4 regions of the Streptomyces sp. NPDC008092 genome follow, and region 1 is predicted to be linked to each of the others. Evidence: riboswitches for the same ligand, from Rfam matches in the RefSeq annotation. Region 1 holds a riboswitch; each other region holds the start of a gene.
The links. A riboswitch is a leader RNA that binds a small molecule or an ion and turns the genes downstream of it on or off. The one in region 1 is predicted to bind S-adenosylmethionine.
Positions count from the first base shown of each region.

Region 2: another riboswitch for S-adenosylmethionine. It lies ahead of thrC (threonine synthase); the one in region 1 lies ahead of ACFZB3_RS24645 (ABC transporter permease subunit).
Region 3: another riboswitch for S-adenosylmethionine. It lies ahead of ACFZB3_RS07265 (putative leader peptide); the one in region 1 lies ahead of ACFZB3_RS24645 (ABC transporter permease subunit).
Region 4: another riboswitch for S-adenosylmethionine. It lies ahead of ACFZB3_RS22005 (aminotransferase class V-fold PLP-dependent enzyme); the one in region 1 lies ahead of ACFZB3_RS24645 (ABC transporter permease subunit).

Region 1 is NZ_JBIBHY010000007.1:360,121-364,713, forward strand. Features, by position in the region: gene ACFZB3_RS24640 (glutathione S-transferase C-terminal domain-containing protein) at 162-1,034, shown strand; SAM riboswitch class IV at 1,112-1,235, shown strand; gene ACFZB3_RS24645 (ABC transporter permease subunit) at 1,624-2,607, shown strand; gene ACFZB3_RS24650 (ATP-binding cassette domain-containing protein) at 2,604-3,392, shown strand; gene ACFZB3_RS24655 (transporter substrate-binding domain-containing protein) at 3,455-4,480, shown strand; gene ACFZB3_RS24660 (GNAT family N-acetyltransferase) at 4,528-4,593, shown strand, end outside.
Region 2 is NZ_JBIBHY010000005.1:574,047-578,639, forward strand. Features, by position in the region: gene ACFZB3_RS19020 (ubiquitin-like small modifier protein 1) at 248-523, opposite strand; gene thrC (threonine synthase) at 567-1,850, opposite strand; SAM riboswitch class I at 1,869-2,030, opposite strand; gene ACFZB3_RS19030 (glucosyl-3-phosphoglycerate synthase) at 2,188-3,132, shown strand; gene ACFZB3_RS19035 (trehalose-6-phosphate synthase) at 3,294-4,593, shown strand, end outside.
Region 3 is NZ_JBIBHY010000002.1:515,289-519,881, forward strand. Features, by position in the region: gene ACFZB3_RS07255 (ABC transporter permease subunit) at 1-239, opposite strand, end outside; gene ACFZB3_RS07260 (ABC transporter substrate-binding protein) at 243-1,862, opposite strand; gene ACFZB3_RS07265 (putative leader peptide) at 2,085-2,201, opposite strand; SAM riboswitch class IV at 2,236-2,349, opposite strand; gene ACFZB3_RS07270 (hypothetical protein) at 2,676-2,879, shown strand; gene ACFZB3_RS07275 (DUF427 domain-containing protein) at 2,876-3,685, shown strand; gene ACFZB3_RS07280 (MerR family transcriptional regulator) at 3,771-4,142, opposite strand; gene ACFZB3_RS07285 (carbonic anhydrase) at 4,227-4,593, opposite strand, start outside.
Region 4 is NZ_JBIBHY010000006.1:452,287-456,879, reverse strand. Features, by position in the region: gene ACFZB3_RS22015 (cytochrome b N-terminal domain-containing protein) at 1-809, shown strand, start outside; gene trpD (anthranilate phosphoribosyltransferase) at 940-2,004, shown strand; SAM riboswitch class IV at 2,088-2,204, shown strand; gene ACFZB3_RS22005 (aminotransferase class V-fold PLP-dependent enzyme) at 2,376-3,740, shown strand; gene ACFZB3_RS22000 (Lrp/AsnC family transcriptional regulator) at 3,906-4,187, opposite strand; gene ACFZB3_RS21995 (rhomboid family intramembrane serine protease) at 4,184-4,593, opposite strand, start outside.

The DNA.
Region 1 (4,593 bases):
GCCCGTCCGCCGGGACGCACCACGGCTCACCGAGCCACGGCGCATCGAGCCATCGAGTCACGACCCATCGACTCACGACCCACCAAGTCACGACCCGCCGAGAACCCACCGACGAACGCTTCCGCCGCGCGTACGTCCGCGCGCCCGCCCCGGGGAGACGCATGTCCATCACTCCACTCGCCGCCCTGCCCTCCGTCCGCACCGCCCCCGCCTTCCGGGGCCGCATCGGCCGCGACGCGCGCAGCGGCCACTACGCCGTGCCGCGCCGCTACCGGCTGCACCTGTCCACCGCGTGTCCCGACGGCCTCCGGATCGCCGTCGGCCACAGCCTGCTGGCCCTGGACGACTGTTGTCCGGTCACCTTCCTGCCCGCCGTCCCGGACTGTCCCGACGGCAGCCACGCGGTACTGCGCCCCCTGTACGAGGCCAGTGCGCACCGCTACTCGGGACCGGCCCTCGCGCCGGTGTTCAGCGACGGATGGTCCGGCCGCATCGTCAGCACCCACAGCCGGGACATCCTGCGCGACCTGGACCAGCACTTCGGCGACGGTGCCGCCCGGCTCTACCCGTGCGGTGCCGAGGCCGAGATCGAGGCCGTCGAGCGGCTGTGCGCCGAGGACGTCGAGCAGGCCGCGCAGCGCGCCGGGCGCGAGGGCGGCGACCCGGCGGCGCTGGAGACGCTGCTCGCCGCCCTGGACGAACTGGAGCACCGGCTGACCGGGGTGGAGTTCCTGGTCGGCGGTCAACTCACGGCCGCGGACATCGAGTTGTGGGTGACCCTGGTGCAACTCGACACCGTGCACCGCAACCACCTGGACGCCGCCGCCGTGCACGCCGTCGCCGGCCACCCGGTGCTGTGGGCCTACGCCCGGCGGCTGGCCGCCCACCCGGCCTTCGGCGTTCACCTCGACCTCGACGGCATCGCCCGCCGCCACCACGGCCGTTGCCAGGGCCTGGAGGCCGCCGGCGCGGCCGTCCAGATCCTGGACTGGGCGGGCCACGCGGCGGACGCTCCCGGCGTTCCGCGCAGGTGAGAGCGGTCCGAACCGTTTCGCCAGTCGGACAGGCGTTGACATTCGTTCGGGCAACTGCGTTACTTACGGACCAGAACGGTCATGAGCGTCAGCATCAAGCCCTGGCTTGCTGACCGGCAACCCTCGCATCGCGGTGGGGTGCCCCAGGTGACGACCGGACCGACGACGTTTCGGCAAGCGACGATTCGGTAAGCGCGAGGCCCTCCCGGGGCCGGCACGACAGTGACAGGTGACGGACATGTACGCAGCTTCCAGGACGGCCCAGCGCCGCGCCGCGGGCTGCGTACGCCCGTACCCGAGCCCGCTCGTCGCCGACCGCGCCGTCGACCTGCTCCGTGTCAACAGCGCCCTGTGTAGCGCGTGTACCGCACCGGGCTGTGCCCGCTGTCGGATCTGACCAGGCCTTTCCGCCGGTTTTCCGCAGCTTCGCACCCCAGCGTCCCCGTCGAGACACCGGCCGCCCGGTGTGCCGCCGTCCGCCCAGCCCCCGTGCCCGCGCGCCTCCGCGCACCGTGCCGTGCCCGAACACGGCCCGGTGCGCGGCCACCGCCGTGGGACACGTGGGCGTCCGACTCCGCCGGAGCCCGCCATGAGTGAACCCCCAGGCGCCACGATCGCCGCCCCCGAGGCGCCCCCCGCAGCCGACGAGCCGTCACCACCCCTCGCAGCACAGCGCGTTCAGCCACTGCGCAGGCCCGGACGGTGGATCGCCACCGCCGTCGTCCTGGTCCTCGTCGTCCAGTTCGCCCACGGACTGGTCACCAACCCCTTCTACCAGTGGGACCGCTTCGGCTACTGGTTCCTGCGGCCGACCATCCTCGACGGACTGGCCATCACCCTCGAAGTCACCGCCTACAGCGCGGTGCTGGGCCTCCTCGGCGGCATCCTGCTCGCCCTGGCCCGGCTGTCGAAGAGCCCCGTGCTGCGCGCGGTCAGCTGGACCTACGTGTGGGCGCTGCGCTCCGTACCGCTCATCGTGGTCCTGCTCTTCCTCTACAACTTCAGCGCCCTGTACAAGACGTTGAGCATCGGCGTCCCCTTCGGGCCGGCCTTCTTCTCCTTCGACGAGTCGAAGCTCGCCACCGACATGGTCGTCGCCGTCATCGGCCTCAGCCTCAACGAGGCCGCCTACGCGGCCGAGGTGGTCCGCGGCGGCATCCTCTCCGTGGACCAGGGCCAGCACGAGGCGGCCGCCGCGCTCGGCCTGCCCAAGGGCTACCAGTTCCGGAGGATCGTGTTCCCGCAGGCGCTCAGGTCGATCACCCCGAACTACGTCAACCAGCTGATCGGCCTGATCAAGAGCACCTCGCTGGTCTTCTACGTCTCGCTGCTCGACCTCTTCGGCTCCGCGCAGAGCATGGGCTCCACCTACCCCGGCGACATCGTGCCGCTGCTCCTGGTGGTGACCGTCTGGTACCTGATCCTGACCAGCGTCGTCTCCGTCGTCCAGTTCTACGTCGAGCGGTACTACGCCCGAGGCGCCACCCGCACGCTGCCCCCGACCCCCCTCCAGAAGCTGCGCACCGGCCTCACCGACCTGAGCGCCCGCATCCGCCGGGAGGCCGCGGTATGACCGCCACCGACACCCTGGACACGGCCCCCGCCGCCCTGGAGATAACCGGCGTCCACAAGTGGTACGGCGCCCACCGCGTCCTGGACGGCATCGACCTGACCATCCGTCCCGGCGAGGTCACCGTCGTCCTCGGCCCGTCCGGCTCCGGCAAGTCCACCCTCCTCAGGGTCATCAACCACCTGGAGAAGCCCGAGCGCGGCCACGTCAGCATCAACGGCGAGCCGATCGGCGTGAAGCGGCAGGGCGACCGGCTGAAGGAGCTGAGCGAACGCGCCATCCTGGCCCAGCGCGGCCGGATCGGCTTCGTCTTCCAGAACTTCAACCTCTTCCCGCACCTGACCGTGCTCGACAACGTGGCCGCCGCCCCGGCCGCCACCGGGAAGCTCAGCAGGCCCGCGGCCCAGGCCCTGGCCAAGGAACTCCTGGAACGGGTCGGCCTCGGCGAGCGCATCGGCGCCTACCCCCGGCAGCTCTCCGGCGGCCAGCAGCAGCGCGTCGCCATCGCCCGCGCCCTCGCCCTGCGCCCCGGCGTGATCCTCTTCGACGAGCCGACCTCCGCCCTGGACCCCGAACTCGTCGGTGAGGTCCTCGCCGTCATCAAGGACCTGGCGACCAGCGGCACCACCCTCGTCATCGTCACCCACGAGATCGGCTTCGCCCGCGAGATCGCCGACCGGGTCGTCTTCATCGACGGCGGCCGGATCGTCGAGCAGGGCCCGCCCTCCGAGGTCCTCGACAACCCCCAGCACGAGCGGACCAGGGACTTCCTCAGCAAGGTCCTCTGAACCGCACCCCTCTCACCGCACCTCAACCACACCTTTCACCGCAACACGAAGGACAGACAGCCATGCCCACGCTCCTCACCCGACGCAGCCTGATCAGAGGCATCACCGCGGCGACCGCCGTCGCCTCCCTCGCCACCGGGCTCGCCGCCTGCGGGGGCGACAGCGACGCGGCCACCACCACGGCCGCCGCGAAGACCGGCGAGGTCGTCATCGGCCAGGTCTCCAACGGCGCCGCGACCCAGACCACGATCAAGGTCTCCGAGGTCAAGTCCATCAGCGCCGAACTGCCCGACTCCGTCAGGAAGAGCGGCAAGCTCGTCATCGGCGAGGGCGCCCTGCCCGCCGGGTTCCCGCCGCTGGCCTACGTGGGCAGCGACCAGAAGACCCTCACCGGCTCCGAGCCCGACCTCGGCCGCCTGGTCGCCGCGGTCTTCGGCCTCAAGCCCGAGATCCAGAACGCCACCTGGGAGAACATGTTCGTCGGCATCGACAGCGGCAAGGTCGACGTGGCCTTCTCCAACGTCACCGACACCGAGGAGCGCAAGAAGAAGTACGAGTTCGCCTCCTACCGGCAGGACAACCTCGCCTTCACCGTGCCGAAGAAGAGCACCTGGAACTTCGACGGCAACTACGAGAACCTCGCCGGCAAGACCGTCTCCGTGAGCGCCGGCACCAACCAGGAGAAGATCCTCCTGGAGTGGAAGAAGAAGCTGGAGAGCGAGGGCAAGAAGCTCACCGTCAAGTACTTCCAGGACAGCAACAGCGTCTACCTGGCCCTGTCCAGCGGCAAGATCGACGCCTACCTCGGCCCCAACCCCGGTATCGCGTACCACAACAAGCAGACCGAGAACACGCCCACCGCCACCCGCACCGCGGGCACCTACTCCGGCGCCGGCGCCAGCCTCCAGGGTCTGATCGCGGCCACCGCAAAGAAGGACAGCGGCCTGGCCAAGCCCCTTGCGGACGCCATCAACTACCTGATCGAGAACGGCCAGTACGCCAAGTGGCTCAAGGCCTACAACCTTTCCAACGAGGCCGTCGCCAAGTCCGAGGTGAACCCGCCCGGACTGCCCCTCGACAACTCCTGATCCCTGTCGAAGAGCAAACCCGCTGGTTGAGAAAGGACTTCGCCTCCGTGACTCTCCACCCCGGCCTTCGCGGAGGCGGAGCCCCTCCCGCTCCGCGCACGTCCCCGCTCGAC
Region 2 (4,593 bases), on a different contig from region 1:
CGTAAAGGTCACAAAAGCCGCATATAACCCGCATACTTTGGCTACTTCTTGCCGGGCTCGCGGTATCGAATACGGGGCTCCCGACCTGGAGATCGGGACCGTGTTCCCCAACTGTACCGCGCTCAACCACACAGAATTGCCCCCTCCGCTTCTCTCACGGAGGGGGCAATCAGATGAACAGTCGGTGATCGGCGTTACCGAAGGTAATGTTCGGTCATTCGATCAGCCTGTCATGCAGGTCAGCAGGTCAGCCGCCGGCGACGGCCGGGATGATGGAGACGCCGGCGCCGTCCGGGGTGGCGGTCTCCAGGCCCTGCTCGAAGCGGACGTCGTCGTCGTTGACGTACACGTTGACGAACCGGCGCAGCTTGCCCTGGTCGTCGAGAACGCGTGCGGAGATCCCGGTGTGCTTCTTCTCCAGGTCCGAGATGACCTCGCCGAGGGTGGCCCCTTCGGCGGCGACTTCGGCCTGACCACCGGTGTAGGTGCGCAGGATGGTGGGGATGCGAACGGTGACGCTCACGTTTTTACCTCCGGTCTGGGCAACGCCCTAATTCTCGGGGGACTCAGGCGAGCCCGGCTTCGCGGAAAGACTCCAGATTCGGGCGAATGGTCGCGGTGAGCCCGGTTCCCGCAACCGCGTCCAGCGTCTTCAGTCCATCACCGGTGTTGAGTACAACGACCGACTTCGCCGGATCAATCAGCCCATTCTCAATGAGCTTTTTGGTGACTCCAACCGTCACCCCGCCGGCCGTTTCCGCGAAGATTCCCTCGGTCCGCGCAAGCAGCTTGATCGCGTCGACGACCTGTTCGTCGTTCACGTCCTCCACCGCACCGCCGGTACGCCGCGCGATGTCGAGCACGTACGGCCCGTCGGCCGGGTTGCCGATGGCGAGGGACTTGGCGATGGTGTTCGGCTTCTGCGGGCGGACCACGTCGTGGCCCTCCTTGTAGGCCACCGACACCGGCGAGCACCCCTCGGCCTGGGCACCGAAGATCTTGTACGGCCTGTCCTCGACCAGCCCGAGCTTGATCAGCTCCTGCAGACCCTTGTCGATCTTCGTGAGCTGCGAGCCGGAGGCGATCGGGATGACCAGCTGGTCCGGGATCCGCCAGCCGAGCTGCTCGCAGATCTCGTACGCCAGGGTCTTGGAGCCCTCCGCGTAGTACGGCCGCAGGTTGACGTTGACGAAGCCCCAGCCCTCGCCGGCCGGGTCGCCGATCAGCTCGGAGCAGAAACGGTTCACGTCGTCGTAGTTGCCCTCGATGCCGACGAGCTCGCCGCCGTAGATCGCGGCCATGACGATCTTGCCCTGCTCCAGGTCGTGCGGGATGAACACACAGGAGCGGAAGCCGGCCCGGGCGGCGGCGGCACCGACCGCGCCGGCCAGGTTGCCGGTGGACGAGCAGGAGAGGGTGGTGTAGCCGAAGGCGCGGGCGGCCTCGACGGCCTGGGCGACGACGCGGTCCTTGAAGGAGTGCGTCGGGTTGCCGGAGTCGTCCTTCACGTACAGCCCGCCGGTGACCCCCAGCTCCTTCGCCAGGTTGTCGGCCTTGACGAGCTTGGTCCAGCCGGGGTTGATGTTCGGCTTGGTCGCCACGTCCGCGGGGACGGGCAGCAGCGGCGCGTAGCGCCAGATGTTCGCGGGACCCGCTTCGATCCGCTTCCGCAGCTCCTCGGTGTCGTAGGCCGAGAAGTCGTACGCGATCTCCAGCGGGCCGAAACACTCCTCGCACGCGAACACCGGACCGAGCGGGACGCGGTGACCGCACTCGCGGCAGCTCAGGGCAGCGGCGGGGCCGAGGTCTACGGTGGATTCCGTGGTGCTTGCAACAGTCTGCACAGCCATGTGAGGCGAGGCCCTTTCTCCTCATCTTCCTCACGACGCATCTCGCCGTGAGACGGATTTGGCACCTTCCCTAGCCGGGAGCCTCGCGAGCGATCGACACTGATCGGCGATCTACGAGAACCGACTGGAGGGTTGCCGGGGCTTCAACGGGCCGTTTCCCTCTGCCCCTCTGGATGAGCGGTATGTGGTTGTCAACGCCGGGTGACCCCAGGACATGCGATGGTCATCGGCGTTGTTCAAGACTGTAACCGAAGGCCAGGACAGTTGAGTGAGTCGTCCGAACCGCGAGATGGATCACACGTCGCCGTGTGGCCGTGACAGTGAGGAGCCGCTGACCGTGCTGGAAGAAGTCGAGCGCTGGCTGGCCACCCGCTCCTGGTCCGTAACCGACCGTCCGCTGCACCGGATCATGGCCGCCAAACGGTCCTCCGGGCAGACGGTCAGCGTCGTGCTGCCCGCGCTCAACGAGGAGGAGACCGTCGGCGACATCGTCGCGATCATCCGCCACGACCTCATGCAGCAGGTGCCGCTCGTCGACGAGATCGTGGTCGTCGACTCCGGCTCCACCGACCGCACCGCGGCCGTCGCCGCGGCGGCCGGCGCCCGCGTCGTGCACCGCGACGCGATCCTGCCCCGCATCCCCGCCGTCCCCGGCAAGGGCGAGGTCCTCTGGCGCTCCCTGCTGGTCACCACCGGGGACGTCGTCTGCTTCATCGACGCCGACCTGCGCGACTTCTCCTCCGACTTCGTCACCGGCATCGTCGGCCCGCTCCTCACCGACCCGGACGTGGACCTGGTCAAGGCGATGTACGACCGCCCGCTCGGCGGCGCCGCCGGACAGGGCGGCCGGGTCACCGAGCTGATGGCCCGCCCGCTGCTGAACATGCACTGGCCGCAGCTGGCCGGCTTCGTCCAGCCGCTCGGCGGCGAGTACGCGGCCCGCCGCTCGCTCCTCGAACAGCTCCCCTTCCCGGTCGGCTACGGCGTCGAGCTGGGCATGCTGGTCGACGCCCTGCACCTGGTCGGCCTCGACGCCCTCGCCCAGGTCGACGTCGGCGTCCGCAAACACCGCCACCAGGACGGCCAGGCCCTCGGCCGGATGTCCGCCGCGATCTACCGCACCGCCCAGCTCCGCCTGGCCCGCGGCCACCTGATCCGCCCCTCCCTCACCCAGTTCGAACGCGGCGAGGACGGCTTCGAACCGCGCACGTACTCCGTGGACACGGAGGAACGGCCGCCGATGGCGGAGATCGCGGAGTACGCCGAACGCAAGGTGGCGTGACGTCGCCGCAGGGCCGCGCACCGAGTGGCGTGACGCCTTCGTACCGGGCGGGCACCGGATGGCGCGTCTTCGCCGTACGGCCGTATACGGCGGCGCGTCGGGCCCGGCCGTACGTTTGAGCGTTTACGGGCCGGGCTAGGTTGACGCGTATGGCTTCCCCCATGGCTTCCACCGGCGGTGCCGAGGTGCTGGTCGCGTCCAACCGCGGCCCGGTCTCGTACGACCTGCGCGAGGACGGTTCGCTGCACGCCAAGCGGGGCGGCGGCGGACTGGTCTCGGGGCTGTCGGCGATCGGGCCGGACGCGAACGCGGTGTGGGTGTGCGCGGCGCTGGGCGACGGCGACCGGGAGGCGGTGCGGCGGGCCGGGGGCGGCCGGCTGCCGGCCGAGGACAGCGGCGGGCAGCAGGTCCGGATGCTCGACATCGACGCGGACGTGTTCTCCGACGCGTACAACGGCATCGCGAACTCGGTCCTGTGGTTCGTCCACCACATGCTCTACCAGACCCCGCTGGAGCCGGTCTTCGACGCGGAGTTCCGGCGCCGGTGGGCGTCCTACCAGGCCTACAACCGCGCCTTCGCGGAAGCGCTGGCGCAGGAGGCGGCCGACGGCGCGGTGGTGGTCATCCAGGACTACCACCTGGCGCTGGCCCCCCGGATGCTCCGCCGGCTCCGCCCCGACCTGCGGATCGGCCACTTCTCCCACACCCCCTGGGCGCCGCCGGACTACTTCCGCCTCCTCCCCGACGACATCGCGGCGGAGCTGCTGACCGGGATCCTGGGCGCGGACCACGCGGCGTTCCTGACGCGGCGGTGGGCGGACGCGTTCGTCGCCTGCTGCCACGCGGTGCTGGGACCGGGGATCCCGGCCGCCGATCCGTCGTCGGGCGGGACCCGGATCGGGGTGCACGGGCTGGGGGCCGACGCGGACTTCCTGCGGAAGCGGTCGCACGAGCCGGACGTCGGCGAGCGGATGGCCGCTCTTCGGGAGGAGATCGGCGGCGAAGGGCGGAAGACGATCGTCCGTGTCGACCGGACGGAGCTGTCGAAGAACATCGTGCGGGGGCTGCTGGCGTACCGGCAGCTGCTCGACGACCACCCCGAGTGGCGGGAGCGGGTGGTGCATGTCGCGTTCGCGTACCCGTCGCGGCAGGACCTGTCGGTGTACCGCGACTACACGGCGGAGGTGCAGCGGGTCGCGGACGAGATCAACTCGGTCTACGGGACGCCCGGTTGGACGCCGGTGGTGCTGCACGTCAAGGACGACTTCGCACGGTCGCTGGCGGCGTACCGGCTGGCCGACGTGGCGCTGGTGAACCCGATCCGGGACGGCATGAACCTGGTGGCGAAGGAGATCCCGGTGGTGTCCGACGAGGGGTGCGTGCTCGTGCTGTCGCGGGAGGCCGGGGCGTACGAGGAGCTGGGCGAGGACGCGGTGGTCGTGAACCCGTACGACATCGGGG
Region 3 (4,593 bases), on a different contig from region 1:
CCGCGCGCCGCCCGGCCCAGGTACTCGGCGTACTGCACCAGCACCGGCTTGTCGAAGCCGTACTCGTGGCGCAACTCGGCGAGTTGGGCCGGATCCACCTGCCCCGAGTCCATCCCGGCCCCGGCCATCGCCGAGACCGGGTCGCCGGGCAGGAAGTCCAGCACCAGGAACGACACCGTGTACGCCGCCCACAGCACTCCGGCCGCCTGCGCCAGCCGCTTGATCACATAGCGGCGCATCCGTTAGCCGATCCAGGTGTCGTGCAGCTGGATACGGCTGCCGGAGTCGAACGCGAGGTCGTGCACCTTGTTCGAGACGCCCAGCTGGGTCTGGAGCTCCACCACCGGTATGTCGTAGGCGTTCTGCACGATCAACCGCTGTGCCTCGCCGACCAGTTGCCTGCGCTTCGCGGTGTCCGTGGTAGCGGCCTGCGCGGACAGCGCCGTGTCCAGCGAACTGGCCGGCAGGTGGTAGAAGTTGGCCAGCTTCGTGGAGAAGGAGCTGCGCAGGATGTCCGGGTCGGCGCGGGTCGTGTTCCCCCACACCACGTCGAAGTCACCCGACTGGAGCGTGGTGGCGAACTGGGTGACCGGGAGCTGCTTGAGCACCACGCCGATCCCGACGGCCTTGAGCTGCTGCTGGACCAGCTCCAGCGCGGGCTGGTTGGTGGCCGCGTTCGGGAACCAGCTGATCGTCAGGGTCAGTTTCTTGCCGTCCTTGGTGCGGACGCCGTCGCTGCCCGACCGCCAGCCGGCCTGGTCCAGCAGGGACTTGGCCTTGGCCGTGTCGAGGGCGAGGTCCGCGGAGAGATCCGTGTAGTCGGGCGTGGTGTGCGCCAGGATGCTGGTCGCCGGCTGGGTGCCGGTCGGGAAAACGGTGTCGGCGATCTGCTTCCGGTCGACGGCGGCCGAGATCGCCTGACGGACCTTCGGGTCCTTCAGCAGCGGCCGCGAGTTGTTGAGCCCCAGGCCGAACACCACACCGGGGTTGGCCCGGCTCCGCAGGGCGACCTGGCCGCCCTTGAGCGCCGCCTCGTTGGCCTTGCCGACGCTGCTGATGGCGTCCACCTGCCCGGACTGGAGGCTGCCGGCCCGCACCCCGGCCTCGGGCACGACCTTGAACACCAGCTTGTCCAGGTAGGCCTCGCCCTTCTTCGACCAGAGCGAGGAGCCCCAGTCGTACCCGGTGCGCCTGGCCAGGGTGACCGACTGGTTCTGCACGTACTGCTTCAGCACAAACGGACCGGACCCGACCACCCCGTCGCTGCACTTCTCCTGCGGGGTCTTCCGCACGCTCGCCGAGGACTCGATCCCCAGCGAATGGGTCGAAGTCGCCTGCAGGAACTGCGCGTTGGGCTGCTGGAAGGTCACCTTGACGGTGAGCGGGTCGACCACGGCGGTGCTCTTGACGCCGCTCAGGTAGCCCTCGGCGAGAGTGCCCAGGGCGCCCAGTTCCGGCACCGCGTCGAAGTTGTCCTTGACCACCTGCGCGGTGAGCTTCGACCCGTCGCTGAAGGTGACCCCCGAGCGCAGGTGGAACGTGAACGTGGTCGCGTCGGCGCTGATGTCCCAGCTCCTGGCGAGCCAGGGCACGATCCTGCCGGTCTTCGGGTCCTGGTCGGTCAGGGAGTCCACGATCTGGCGCACCGAGTAGATGGTGTCGTTGCTGCCGACCTGCTGCGGATCCACGCAGCCGGCGTCGGACCCCACCGCGAAGGTCAGGGTGCCGCCGGACCTCGCCCGGCCGCTGCCGGCGCCGGAGCCGTCGTCGCCCGAACCGCACGCGGTCAGCAGGACGCTGGTGGTCAGGAGCGCGGCCAGGGGCGCCCATCGGGAGGGTCTGAAATCCGGAAGTGCAGTCACGGAGGGCTTTCTCCTACTCGTGTCACCGGGGCACGACCACGCACGGATGCACGGAGGCACGACGGTGTGTGCGGCCCGGACGGATCGGCTCCGGCCGGGTGTGCGCTGTGCAGAAAAGGGGGGTTGGCATGCGGACGACACCGGGAACCGGCGGCGAGGGTAAAGGGCGGCGCGAAGGGGCCTGGGCCGGTGACGGATGTCAGCCGGTGGCAGCCGGGCCGGTCAGGCCCGACAGAGGCAGCTGGTCGAGCGCTTCAGATCGATGTGGCGCCGGCGCGAGAGCCTGGAGTACGCCGTGGCGTCGGCGGGGGAGGCAGCGGAGTCGTCGCTGTGCCGCATGTCCAACCTCCCCGTCTCCGGCCCCGGTCACGGGACCACGCGCTTGCGGGAGTCATCGGTGACCCCGCCGGGCTTTCACCTGGAGCACCCCACCGCGCGGGAGGGTTGCCGGTCAGCGAGCCAGGGCTTGACGCTGACACTCAATGCCGTTGGTGATGCTACGGATCGATTTTGGCGTACGTCAATGGCGCAATGTGACGCCCTGTCCGGTGAACGGGGTCGTCTCATGTGGCGGGACGGATGGTGGACGCACCTTGTTCGGTGTGCTTTGATCCGGCCATGGAGACCGCAGGTCAGGCAGACGTCGTGCTGCTCGACCCGTTCTGTCCGGGCCGCCGTGCCGACCGGTTCGCCCAGACCCGTCGCTGACCACTCGCTCCCTTCCGCCGCCGCCTTCACCTCCGCCGCGTCGGGCCCTCACCCGGATCCGGACCGGCGTCGCGGGCATCCGGGCGCGACAGGCGCCGCCCGGCCATGGCGGTCGTGTCACCCCTCCCGGCCTTCGCCGACCCGGGCGGCACCGCCTTCGAACCCGTCCCGGTGTGGGAGCGTGCCAGTGGCATCGTCGAGGAGTACCTGTGGGTCTCCGGCCGCCCCGAGCAGCCGGCCGCCCGGCGCGGAACCGCCCCACGTCGCCGAGGTCACCGCGTGAACCAGCCGAGGGAGAGCCGCTCATGACCACCTTCCCCACCGCACAGGCCGTGCGGACCACCCCCGAAGGACTCCTGTGGGAGCCGAGCGAGCGCTGGGTGCGCGGCCGCAAGGGCGACGTCACGGTGGTCGACAGCCGCCATCCCGTCCTCGTCTGGGAGCCCGGGGTGCCCGTGCCGCTGTACGCGTTCCCGCGCGCCGAGGTACGCGAGGAACTCCTCAAGCCCGCGAAGAACCCGCCGACCGGGACCCACACCGGCTCGCGAATCTTCTACGACGTCGAGGCCGACGGCGAACTGCTGGAGAACGCCGCCTGGACCTTCCCGGCCGCCGACCTCGCCGACCACATCGCCTTCGAGTGGTTCCGGCGCGTCGGGCGGGGCCTGGACCACTGGTACGAGGAGGAGGAAGAGATCTTCGTCCACCCCCGTGACCCGCACAAGCGGGTCGACGCCATCCCCAGCAGCCGGCACCTCGTGGTCGAGATCGACGGCACGGTCGTCGCGGACACCCGCCGGCCGGTCCTGCTCTTCGAGACCGGCCTGCCCACCCGCTACTACATCCCGCGTGAGGACGTCCGCCTCGACCTGCTCGAAGCCACCGGCCACCACACCGGCTGCCCGTACAAGGGCACCGCCGAGTACTGGTCCTGGCGCGGCGAGGCCGACGTCCCGCCCGACGTCGTCTGGAGCTACCCGGACCCGCTGCCCGCGGTCGGCGCCGTCCAGGGGCTCCTCGCCTTCTACAACGAGGTTGTCGACATCACCCTCGACGGCGAACGCCTGGAGCGCCCGGTGACCCACTTCAGCAGCGCTCTCGCCGGGCAACAATGAGGCCGTGCCGACGGCGGTGCTGACCGCCGCCTCCGCCGGCAGCCGGCCGGGCCGGGGCCGGGCACTCGGCGCCGCCGACGTGTCGTCACGGTTGGCCGAAGGTACGCAGGACGAGCCCTTCGCGCAGTCGGGTCAGCCGGTCGATCTCGGTGTCGAGGGCCGCGAGCCTGCGGGCGATCACCCCGGAGCCGGGCCGGTCGCTGTCGGGGTGCCCGCAGCGCCCCGGGGGCAGCTCGCCGAGCATGGCGAGCCGGTCGGCGAGACTGCGCAGGTCCTCGACGGTCAGACCGAGCGCCAGCAGCTCACGGATGACCCGGACCCTGGCCACCTCGTCGGGCCCGTACTCACGTTGCCCGGCGGCCGTGCGCCGCGGTGCCGGCAGCAGCCCCCTTTCCTCGTAGAACCGCAGTGCCCGAGGGGTGGTCCCCGCCGCTGCCGCCGCGTCCCCGATCCGCATGTCCGCCCCCGAGCCTCGGAGCCTCTGGCCCGCCGCCGCGCCGTGGACCTCGTCGGGGTCGCCGCCCTCCTCGGACCGTGACGCTCAGAGGACTTCGGAGAGCCTGCCCGTGGCCACGTCGAAGACGAAACCGCGGACGCGGTCCTTGTGCACGACGAAGGGGTCCGACTTGATGCGCGCGATGGACTGCCGCACGTCCGTGTCCGGATCGGCGAAGGCTTCCGCCGCCCAGGGCGGACGGATTCCGGTGTCCTTCTGGACCGCGTCCTTGAACCCGTCGTCGGTGAAGGTCAGCATGCCGCAGTCGGTGTGGTGGATGAGGATGATCTCCTCGGTGCCGAGCAGCCGCTGGCTGATGGCGAGCGAGCGGATCTCGTCCTGGGTGACCACACCGCCCGCGTTGCGGATGACGTGGGCCTCGCCGTCGTTCAGGCCGAGGATCGCGTAGACG
Region 4 (4,593 bases), on a different contig from region 1:
TCGGTGTCATCGCGGCCATCGCGGCGACCACCCAGATCAACCCGATCTGGGCCATGGGCCCCTACCGCCCGGACCAGGTGTCCACCGGCGCCCAGCCCGACTGGTACATGGGCTTCGCCGAGGGCCTGATCCGCTACATGCCCGGCTGGGAGATCAACTTCTGGGGCCACACCCTGGTCCTGGGCGTCTTCATCCCGCTGGTCCTGTTCGGTCTGGTCCTGGGTGCGATCGCGGTCTACCCCTTCATCGAGTCCTGGGTCACCGGCGACAAGAGCGAGCACCACATCCTGGACCGCCCGCGCAACGCCCCGACCCGTACGGCCTTCGGTGTCGCCTGGGTGACGGTCTACATGGTGGGCCTGATCGGTGGTGGCAACGACCTCATCGCCACCCACTTCCACCTGTCGATCAACGACGTGACCTGGTTCGTCCGGATCTTCTTCTTCGCCGGACCGGTGATCGCGTTCATCGCGACCAAGCGGATCTGCATGGGCCTGCAGCGCCGGGACCGCGACAAGGTGCTGCACGGTCGCGAGACCGGCATCATCAAGCGGCTGCCGCACGGTGAGTTCATCGAGGTCCACGAGCCGCTCTCGCAGGAGCAGCTGCACACCCTCACGGCGCACCACCAGTACGAGCCGGCCCAGGTCGGCCCGGCGGTCGACGAGAACGGTGTCGAGCGCAAGGTCAAGGGCTCCGAGAAGCTCCGCGCCAAGCTGAGCAGCGCCTACTACGGCGAGGACAACCAGATCCCGAAGCCGACCGTCGAGGAGTACAAGGAGATCACGAGCGGCCACGGCCACCACTGATCGACCGCGTCGCCACGCCACAGCCGAAGGGCCCCGTCCGTACACCGGACGGGGCCCTTCGCGGTGCCCGGGGCTGGATAGGGTAGGCCGTGAGACCTTCATTCCGCGTACGACGATCAGGAGCGGCCCCATGAGCGCTGTGACCCCCGCTGGAGGCGACACCGCGGCGGGCCGTTCCTGGCCCGAGGTACTGAACGCGCTGCTGTACGGCCAGGACCAGAGTGCCGAGGCGACGGCCTGGGCGATGGACCAGATCATGCGTGGCCAGGCCACCGACGCCCAGATCGCGGGCTTCGTCGTCGCGCTGCGCGCCAAGGGCGAGACGGTCGAGGAGATCAACGGGCTCGTCCGCACGATGTACGCGCACGCCAACGTCATCGAGGTGCCGGGCCGCACCGTCGACATCGTCGGCACCGGCGGCGACGGCGCGAAGACGGTGAACATCTCCACGATGTCGGCGCTCGTGGTGGCCGGCACCGGCGCGAAGGTCGTCAAGCACGGCAACCGCGCGGCCTCCTCCGCGTCCGGGGCCTCCGACGTCCTGGAGAAGCTCGGCGTCAACCTCGACCTGACCCCGCAGCGGGTCGCCGAGGTCGCCGAGGAGGCGGGCATCACCTTCTGCTTCGCCGTCAAGTTCCACCCGGCGCTGCGCTACGCGGGCGCCGCGCGCGGCCAGCTGGGCATCCGCACGGTCTTCAACATCCTCGGCCCGCTGACCAACCCCGCGCAGGTCCGCGCCCAGGCGGTCGGCGTCGCGGACCCCCGCATGGCCCCCGTGGTCGCGGGCGTCTTCGCGGAGCGCGGCAACTCCTCCCTGGTCTTCCGCGGCGACGACGGCCTCGACGAGCTGACGACGACCGCCACGTCCCACGTCTGGATCGTCCGCGACGGCAAGGTCACGGAGGAGACCTTCGACCCCCGCGAGGTCGGCATCGACCTGGTCCCCGTGGAAGCGCTCCGGGGCGGCGACCCGTCGTACAACGCGGAGGTCGCCCGCAGGCTGCTGGACGGCGAGCGGGGCCCGGTGCGGGACGCGGTGCTGCTGAACTCCGCGGCGGCGCTGGTGGCCCTGGACCCCGGCGCCGGAACCCTGGCCGAGGAACTGCGCGCCGGCATGGACAGGGCGGCCGAGTCGATCGACTCGGGCGCGGCGAAGCGGGCACTGGAGCGCTGGGCGGCGGCGACGAACAGGTAGGGGCTGCGGTCGGCCCGTGGCGGTGTCCCGTCATCCGGACAGGAGTTGCGCGGCGGCGATCACTTCACCTACGTTTCTTTCCAGGTCATGAGTGACAGTCATGAGGCCCCGGCCGACTGTCCGGCAACCCTCCGTCCGTGGCGGGGTGCCCCGGGTGAAGACCAGGCCGCAGGCAGCGAGGTCTGCGGCAAGCGCGGACCCCTCGTACACCAGGGGTCCTGGTCGTCGAGGAGTCTCCCGTGAGCAAGCGAATGCGATAGGGCCGCAGAGCCCCGCCTCCGCATCCCCTTTTCCTTTTTCCCCGTGCCGGAGCCGCGGTCGTCCGCGCGCTCGCACGGTGATTCCGCCTTGCCTCTCACGGGAGTTCCGCCATGTCCGTCTCCACCGCTGCCGCCGCCCGGTCCGTTTGTGCCCCGCTGCCCGTTCTGGGCCGGGATGTCACCGTCCCCCTCGTCACCGGCGGCGAGGTCACCTACGCCGCCCTCGACTACGCGGCCAGCGCCCCCGCCCTCCAGCGGGTCTGGGACGACGTGGCGGCGTACGCGCCCTACTACGGCAGCGTCCACCGCGGCGCCGGCTACCTCTCCCAGCTCTCCACGGACCTCTTCGAGAACGCCCGGAAGGCCGTCGCCGAGTTCCTCGACTGCCGCCCCGACGACCAGCTGGTCTTCACCCGCTCCACCACGGACTCCCTGAACCTCCTGGCCCGTGCCCTCCCCGCCGACTGCCAGGTCTTCGTCTTCGAGACCGAGCACCACGCCTCCCTGCTGCCGTGGCAGGACGCCCGCGTCACCTACCTGAACGCCCCCCGCACCCCGCGCCAGGCCGTCGAGACCCTGGAACGCGCCCTCGCCGACCGCGACCCGTACGGCCCGGCCCTGGTCTGCGTCACCGGCGCCTCCAACGTCACCGGCGAGCTGTGGCCGGTACGGGAGCTCGCGGCCGCCGCGCACGCGCACGGCGCCCGGATCGTCCTGGACGCCGCCCAGCTGGCCCCGCACCACCCCGTCTCCGTCCAGGACCTGGACGTCGACTGGGTCGCCTTCTCCGGCCACAAGCTGTACGCCCCCTTCGGTTCCGGCGTCCTGGCCGGCCGCGCCGACTGGCTGCAGGCGGCCGAGCCCTACCTCGCGGGCGGCGGCGCCAGCCGCAGGGTGACCCGGCGCGAGGACGGGGGAGTGGCCGTGGAGTGGCACGAGAGCGCCGCCCGGCACGAGGCGGGCTCGCCCAACGTCATCGGCGCCTACTCCATCGCCTCCGCCTGCAAGGCGCTCACCGAGGCCGGCTTCGAGGCGCTGGTCGCCCGTGAGCAGCACCTGATCGAGAAGGTCCGGGCCGGGCTGGCCGGGGTCCCCGAGGTCCGGGTCCTCTCCCTCTTCGGCGACGACGCCCCCCGCGTCGGCGTGATCAGCTTCGTGGTGGACGGCTGGAACAGCTCCCACTTCGCCGCCGCCCTCTCCGCCGAGTACGGCATCGGTGTCCGCGACGGCCTCTTCTGCGCCCACCCGCTGGTCAGGACCCTGCTGGGCTCCGACCCGCAGACCCAGGGCGAGTGCGGGGCGCCGGAGGCGGCACCGGGCGAGAAGTCCCTGAACGCGATCCGGGTGAGCTTCGGGGCGGGGACGCCGGACGAGCACGTGGAGCGCTTCGTGAACGCGGTGCGGGAACTGGTGACGGAGGGCGCCAAGTGGTCCTACCGCACGGAGGACGGCCGCTGCGTCCCGGCGGTGAGCTGACTTACCTGTTTTTCAGGGGCGCGGGGAACTGCGCGACCAGCCACGACGTACCCGCAGCGGACCACGGCGCTTCGTGCCCGGCTGCGGACCGGTGGGGGCTGGTCGCGCAGTTCCCCGCGCCCCTTTGGGGCGCGTTGCAGTCGGGGCGCCCCGAAACGTACTGGCTCAGCTGTCCAGGCCGATCGCGAACGCCGCCTCCAGGTCGTGCTGGGAGTACGTGCGGAACGCGACGTGCGTGTCCGTGGCCTCCACGCCGGGGATCTTGCTGATGGAGCCGGGGATGACCTCGGCCAGGTCCTCGTGCTGCTTGACCCGGACCATGGCGATCAGGTCGTACGTACCGGTGACGGAGAAGACCTCGCTGACGCTCTCCAGTGCGGCGATCCGTTCCGCGATCTCGGGGATCCGGTCCACGCTGGTCTTGATGAGGACGATCGCGGTGATCACGGCTGGTTCTCTCCCTCGGGTGCCGGAGCTGGGGCGACCTTCACTTTAGTCGCCCGCCCGTCGCCCACCACCCCCCTTCCGAGGCCGCGCTTCGCGCCCTTCTTTCTTCCGTACCGCACCCACGCGTAACCGAACCCGAGTCCGAAGCCGACCAGGTGTGCGAGGTAGGCCACGCCGGGACCGGAGGGGGCCTGGTTCAGGGCCAGCCACTGGAGGGCCGCCCAGAACGGGAGGACCACCCAGGCCGGGAAGCGGAGCGGGAGGAAGAAGAGGAAGGGGAGGAGACTGGTCACGCGGGCGTTGGGGAACAGGTACAGGAACGCCCCGAGGACCGCCGAGATCGCCCCGGACGCGCCCACCAGCGACTGCGGGGACGTGGCGTTGGCGACCGCGTAGCCGAGCAGCG